Regions from separate parts of the Streptomyces sp. NPDC005775 genome, predicted to be linked through region 2. Evidence: riboswitches for the same ligand, from Rfam matches in the RefSeq annotation. Region 2 holds a riboswitch; the other holds the start of a gene.

Region 1 (3,397 bases), on a different contig from region 2:
ATTGGCGTACCGGAAGTTCCCGTGAGCGGTGCCTGTCGCCGCGCCGAGGTCCGGGAGCTGGTCCGCGAGGAGTACCGCGAACCGGTCCGCCCAGCCGACGAAGGTTCCGTCCGGACCGGGGTCACCGACTCCCTCGGTGAAACTGTCGCCGATCGCCGCGTACGACCCGATGGCGCCCCGTTGGTTGTTGACGCCCTGATGGATGTTGTTCGAATCGTCTGCCACAAGGGCATATCCTGCACCGCCGAATGTGACCTACGCGACCGTAATACGGGGTTGACGGGTGGTGAGATAGACCACCCAGTCAGTTTTTGGTAAAGGGGGAATAAGCAGAGGGACGGTGCGCCGCCGCGCACCGTCCCTCTATGCATTGCTCAGGTCCGGTTCACCGGACCGGTGTTGCCCCTGCTGCCCGGATCAGACGTTGATCCCGTGCGACGCCAGGTAGGCGATGGGGTCGATGTCCGAGCCGTACGCCGGACCCGTGCGGACCTCGAAGTGGAGGTGCGGGCCGGTGGCGTTGCCGGTGGAGCCGGACAGGCCGACCTGCTGGCCCGCGGTCACGGTCTGGCCGGCCGAGACGGAGAGCGAGGACATGTGGCCGTACTGCGAGTAGTGGCCGTCGGCGTGCTTGATGACGACCTCGTTGCCGTACGCGCCGCCCCAGCCGGCGGTGACGACGGTGCCGGAGGTGATCGCCTTCACGCTCGTGCCGGTGGACACGGGGAAGTCGATGCCGGTGTGGCTGCCGCTGGACCAGTTGGAACCGGAGGCGCGGTAGGCGGTGGTGTGGTTGCCCGGGACCGGGTGGACGTAACCGGAGTCGCTGCTCTGGGCGGCCGGCGCCGAGGTCTCCTCGGACGACGAGGCGTCGGAGGAGGACGACGACGAGTCCGACGTCGTGGACGCCTTCGTCCCGGTCGTGGCCGGGGCCTTGGACGGGGCCTTCGACGGGGTGGTGGAGCCCGTGGAGGTGGTCGAGGCGTGGCCCCAGGCCTTGCCGCCGAGGGTCAGCTTCATGCCCGGGAAGATCAGGCTCGGGTCGTCGCCGACGACCTTGCGGTTGTCCTGGTACAGCTTCTCCCAGCCGCCCTTGAGCTTGTGCTCGGCAGCGATCTTCGACAGGTAGTCGCCGGAGACCACGGAGTACGTCTTGGAACCGGCCTGCTTCTGCGCCACCGGCTTGGCCGGGGTGGCGTGCGTGGCGGCGGCCGACTGCGAGGTGGCGGGAGCGGCCTGCTCCGCGGCGTTGGCACCGGTGGCGCCGAGCAGCGGCAGCGCGATGACGGCTCCACCGGCACTCGCGACGACGACGCCACGGGCGATGGTGCTGGACTTGGGACGGCGGTGCTTACCCGATATGGGCATGAAGGTTTCCCTCTCCGGCGCCTGCGAGGTGAGCTGTCGGGTTCGGACTGGAGATGTCCGGTCGCGACTGGCGCGACTTCACCCCGAGCCGGCCGGATTCCCGGTCGGCGGCTTACCTGGTTCCCCCGCTCCTGCCACGCGGTGAGTGAGTGCGAATTCCGGGCGGCGGCAGGATTAGGCGGTCCGTCCGGATTGCAGCGAACGTAAGCGAGCCGGGACGGCGGAAACAAGCCACGGGTTCCGTGCGGGATTCCGCTTCGGAAAATCGGCGAGGAATTCCGGTCACACTCCGTGGATTACTGATCTTGGCTTTCCGCACCGTGCACGGAATACCCCCACGCCCCGCCGCCACACACCGTCACGGATATGATCCCGCTCACGAGCGGTCGATCATCTCCCGCACAACCGGGGCATGTTCAGCCAAAGGCCCCAATACGGACATGTCATGCCCATCGCCCCATCGCGACGAGACATCCGGGACGGCCGGCTCACGCTTCCGGCGCGCCGACCTGTCGGACGGGCCCGAAGGGCGGGCATGCGCGCGGGCCCGAAGTGCGGACCCGAAGTACGGGCATGACCAAGATGGTTGCCCGAGGAATCAATGTCGTATCGTCACGAGAGTGGACCCGCGGGCGACACGCGCCCCCGGCAGAGCCTCCAGGAGTGACCGTGACGCAGCAGCTGCCGCAGACCCCGCCGACGGAGCCCCAGCTGGCAGGTGTCCGCAATTTCCGTGATGTGGGCGGCCTGCCCACCTCGGACGGGCGCCGCGTGCGGTACGGGCGGCTCTACCGCAGTGGCCACCTGGCGCACGCCACCGCCGAGGACGCCGCGTTCCTCACCGGTCTCGGCCTGCACACCGTCTTCGACTTCCGCAACGTGGCCGACCACAAGCTGGACGGCCTGGACGTGGAGCTGCCGGGCGTGCGCAATGTGAGCATCCCACTCAGTGACCCGGCGGACGGTGCCGAGTTCTGGCGGATGGTGCGCGACGGCGACATGGACGAGCTGCGGTCGATCCTGGCCGACGGCAAGGGGTCCCGCCGCATGATCGCTTCCTATCGCCGGACCATCCTGGACCGCACGGCCGAGCACAGCCGGGTCCTGCACGCTCTGGCCGAGGACAGCATGCCGGCGCTGATGCACTGCGCCGCGGGAAAGGACCGCGCGGGTCTCTCGATCGCGGTGTCCCTGCTCGCCGTCGGCGTCGAGCGCGAGGCCATCGAGGCCGACTACCTCAAGTCGAACGACGCGCACCGCCGCTACAGGATCCGCCGCAGCGACACCTCCGCCGCCGGAATGTCGCCCGAGGTGATGGAACTGCTCAATCCGCTCTTCGGCGCCCACCCCGACTACCTGGCGGCCGCCTTCACCACCATCGACGAGACCTGGGGCACGACCGACCGCTACCTCTCCGAGGGCCTCAGGATCACCCCGGAGACACGGGAGCGGCTGCGCGAGCGCCTGCTCGACTAGGGCCTTTCGTCTGGCTGGATCGGGCCGCCCCCGGGCCTGATCGCGCGGGAGGCGTCCTCGACCATCACCCGCCGGCTACTGGTTGTGCATCCCGACGGCGAACAGCAGATAGAGGAAGCCCGCGATGATGTGCCCGGCCACCAGGTAGGCGAAGAGCCTGATGACGAGCCCGCGGGGCATCTTCTTCTCCTGCGGGTCGTAGTTCTTGGGCCGGCCCGGGCCGAACGGGTCGTAGTCCTCGGAATCGGTCATGACAGGTCCTCTCTGGCGACCGGCGGGGCCGGTGGCGGGGACGGAGCTTCAGCGACGGTGGATCCCGCTGCCGAGGCACAGCTCGGCGGCGGGGCTCTGCAGCAGGGTGTGGACGAAGAGCAGCTCGGCACCGTCACGGTCCAGGGCCGCGAGCCGGTGCGGGGTGAGCGAGTCGAAGTGCGCGCTGTCACCGGGAGCGAGGTCGTGGACCGTCTCCCCGAGAGTCACCCTGAGGTGCCCCGCCAGGACGTACAGCCACTCCTCGCCGGGGTGGACGCGCACCAGGTCGCCCTGGGCGCCG
Region 2 (3,397 bases):
CAGTCGTCCTCGTACAGCGGGTCCTCGATGGAGACCAGCGGGTACGCGGAGACGAGCTCCTCGTAGTACTCGGTCATCTCGGCGGCCGAGCGGGACTTGCCCTCGAACTCGTACTTACCGTCCTTGTAGAACTCCGAGGCGGCCACGTCGAGCGCCAGCGCGATGTCCTTGCCCGGGGCGTAGCCGGCTTCCTTGATGGCCTCGACGATGAGGTCCAGGGCGGCGCGGTTCGACTCCAGGTTCGGCGCGAAGCCGCCCTCGTCACCGAGACCGGTCGACAGGCCCTTGGTCTTCAGGACCTTCTTCAGCGTGTGGTAGACCTCGGCGCCCCAGCGCAGGGCCTCCGAGAAGGACTCCGCACCGATCGGCGCGATCATGAACTCCTGGATGTCCACGTTGGAGTCGGCGTGCGACCCACCGTTGAGGATGTTCATCATCGGGACGGGCAGCAGGTGCGCGTTCGGGCCACCGAGGTAGCGGAACAGCGGCAGGTCCGAGGCCTCGGACGCGGCGTGGGCCACGGCGAGCGAGACGCCGAGGATGGCGTTGGCGCCGAGCGAGCCCTTGTTCTCCGTGGCGTCCAGGTCGAACATCGCCTGGTCGATCAGCCGCTGCTCGGTCGCGTCGTAACCGACGAGCTCCGGGCCGATCTGCTCGATCACGGCGAGGACGGCCTTCTCGACGCCCTTGCCGTGGTAGCGGTTGGGGTCGCCGTCGCGAAGCTCAATGGCCTCGAACGCGCCGGTGGAGGCGCCGGACGGCACGGCAGCACGGCCCGTGCTGCCGTCGTCGAGGCCGACCTCGACCTCGACCGTGGGGTTTCCGCGGGAGTCGAGGATTTCCCTGGCTACGACGACGTCGATGGACGGCACGAGGCATCTCCTTCTGGGATGTGACGCTGGTGGTGCAGGGTCGCTTTGGCCTTGCGCCAAGAGCCTAACCGGCCGGGCCGCCCCAACCGGCCGACCGCCCGTCCCCTGGGACGAAAAAGGACCCAAGGGCAGGCACAGCGGGGCAAACGGCCAGAATTTTACTGGCTAGTAACTACAACAGTTGAACGCTCACCGCCGAAACCGGCCGCCGCACCTCCCCCACACACCGGGGCCCCGGACCAGTACGCACGGGGGGAAGGTGCGCACCGGGCCGGGGCGGCCGGAGAGTTCAGCGAGGAGGGATCGCGACTACTTCGTCAGGTGGAGCTGCTGACCCGGGTAGATCAGGTCGGCGTCCGTGACGATGTCCTTGTTCAGCTTGTAGAGCTGCTCCCAGCCACCCTTGACCTTGTGGGCGGCGGCGATCTCGCTCAGGGAGTCGCCGGTGACGACCTTGTACTCGCCGTCACCCTTGGCGACCTTCTTGCCGGTCGGGGTGGTGACGGTCTTCTTCGGAGCGGCGGCGCGGTCCGAGCGGTTCGTGGCGGGGGCCTCGCTGCGCTCGGCCTTCTTCGGCTCGGCCTTCTGGGCCGGCGCCTCCTGCTTCGGGGCGGTCTCCGTCTTGGCGGCGGAGGAGCCGGTGTCGACACCCGGGTCGACACCGTCGTTGCTCAGGTTGCCGGCACCGGCACAGGACCAGGCGCCCGGGCCCTGCATGTCGAGGAGCTTCTCGGCGACAGCGATCTGCTGCGACTTGGTGGCCAGGTCGGCGCGGGCCGCGTACTGCGTACCGCCGGCGGCCGCCCAGCTGGACTGCGAGAACTGCAGACCGCCGTAGTAGCCGTTGCCGGTGTTGATGGACCAGTTGCCACCGGACTCGCACTGGGCGACGGCGTCCCACGTGGAGACGGAGGCGGCGGACGCGCCGGTCGCACCCATCAGGGGCACGGCGATGGCGGCACCGGCGACACCGGCGAGCGTGGCGATACGGACGGCCTTGGACGGGCGACGGTGCTTGTTGCCCTTGCTGTTGAGCAGCATCGAGACTTCTCCTCACCGACGCCTGCGAGGTGAGCTGTCGGGTTCGGGCCAAGTGAGTTGCCCGGTCGTGCGTCCTAGCGCTCGACTTCACCCCAAGCCGGTCCTGATGCGTCCTGTGACGATCGAGCCCGGCGCTTACCTGGGTCCCCCGCTCCTGCCTACGGCGCTTTACGCGTCTGTTCCCTTCGACCGACGGCAGGATTCGGCGTGACGATCGACGGGGCCCGCGGTGCGAGCGGTTCCGACCGTAAACACACTCAACCCGCATATCCAAAGATAGACATACCGCATAAACAGCCCTTACTTGCACCCCAGGGACCCCTGTTTGCGCAGGTGGGGACGGATGCGACGGGACCTCCCGGACAAGACACGCCAGTTCACGCAAAGAGACCCATGTCTCACTTGGTCAAAAGTGGGACATAGGCCTCTTAACTACCCCAAATTTCGAGGTATTTTCAGCTAATGATCAGACCGCACTCATTCGGCCCCCACGCCCAGATCGAGGCTCTGGCCAGGCAGGATGAGGTCCGGGTCGGAACCCACCTCCGCCTTGTTCGCCTCGTACAGGGCCGCCCACCCACCGGTCAGCTTCTGTGCGTCAGCAATCGCCCAGAGGTTGTCGCCCGAGCGAACGGTGTACGTGCCGTCAGCAGCCGGAATTTCGGTGTCGCGTGCGTCACCGTCACCTCGCGAGGCATGCCGCCCCGCGTCCCGGTCACTGACGCGGCCGCTCTCCCGGGCCCCCTCGGGGGCCGGCGTACCGCGGTGCTTGCCGGCCTTCTGCTGACCGCCGGAGGGGCCCTCCCCGGCATCGGAGGCTTCGTCCGCGGGCTCGGTGGAGGCGGTCGCGGAGGACGTGGCCGACGGGGACGCGGAGGCGTCCGGCTTCTCGCCCTCACCCTTCGACCCGTCTGCCGGCGCGGCCGGCGCCTCCGGTGACGCGTCGTCCGACGCGGTGGCGTCCCCCGAGGGATCGGCACTCGCGGACGGGTCCGCGCTCCCGGCGGGGTCGGCGGACGGCGTGCTGCCCGGATCCACACCCGGCAGACCGGTGTCCACGGCCAGCCCCGAGATGACCGCACAGCTCGGCCACGCCTTCGGCCCCTGGTCGTCCAGGACCTTCTCCGCGACGGCGATCTGCTGCGAGCGGCTGGCGAGGTCCGCGCGCTCGGCGTACGACTCGCCGCCGTACGACTTCCACACCTCCTGGGAGAACTGCAGTCCGCCGTAGTAGCCGTTGCCGAGGTCGGCGCTCCACATACCGCCGCTCTCGCACTCGGCCACCCGGTCCCAGGTCGAGGCGTCGGCGGCGTGCGCACCTGCCGCGCCGAGCAGCGGGATGGCGATGGCGGATCCGGTCACGCCTGCGGCGACGATGATCGCGGGTGCCTGCCGAGGGCGACGGTGTCTGCCGTTCGCGGAGCCCATGGGGATGCCTTCCGTGTGACTGACGAGTGACTGGTGAGTCGAACGGTGAACCTAGC

The links. A riboswitch is a leader RNA that binds a small molecule or an ion and turns the genes downstream of it on or off. The one in region 2 is predicted to bind cyclic di-AMP.
Region 1: another riboswitch for cyclic di-AMP. It lies ahead of ACFYPA_RS02930 (peptidoglycan DD-metalloendopeptidase family protein); the one in region 2 lies ahead of ACFYPA_RS30080 (transglycosylase family protein).

What each region holds. Positions count from the first base shown of each region.
Region 1 covers NZ_JBIAIU010000001.1:658,071-661,467, forward strand. Annotated here, with positions in the region: gene ACFYPA_RS02925 (SGNH/GDSL hydrolase family protein) at 1-225, opposite strand, end outside; gene ACFYPA_RS02930 (peptidoglycan DD-metalloendopeptidase family protein) at 418-1,368, opposite strand; cyclic di-AMP (ydaO/yuaA leader) riboswitch at 1,372-1,526, opposite strand; gene ACFYPA_RS02935 (tyrosine-protein phosphatase) at 2,038-2,844, shown strand; gene ACFYPA_RS02940 (DUF6126 family protein) at 2,920-3,096, opposite strand; gene ACFYPA_RS02945 (XRE family transcriptional regulator) at 3,145-3,397, opposite strand, start outside.
Region 2 covers NZ_JBIAIU010000015.1:144,234-147,630, reverse strand. Annotated here, with positions in the region: gene eno (phosphopyruvate hydratase) at 1-872, opposite strand, end outside; gene ACFYPA_RS30080 (transglycosylase family protein) at 1,182-1,913, opposite strand; cyclic di-AMP (ydaO/yuaA leader) riboswitch at 1,918-2,089, opposite strand; gene ACFYPA_RS30075 (transglycosylase family protein) at 2,391-3,341, opposite strand.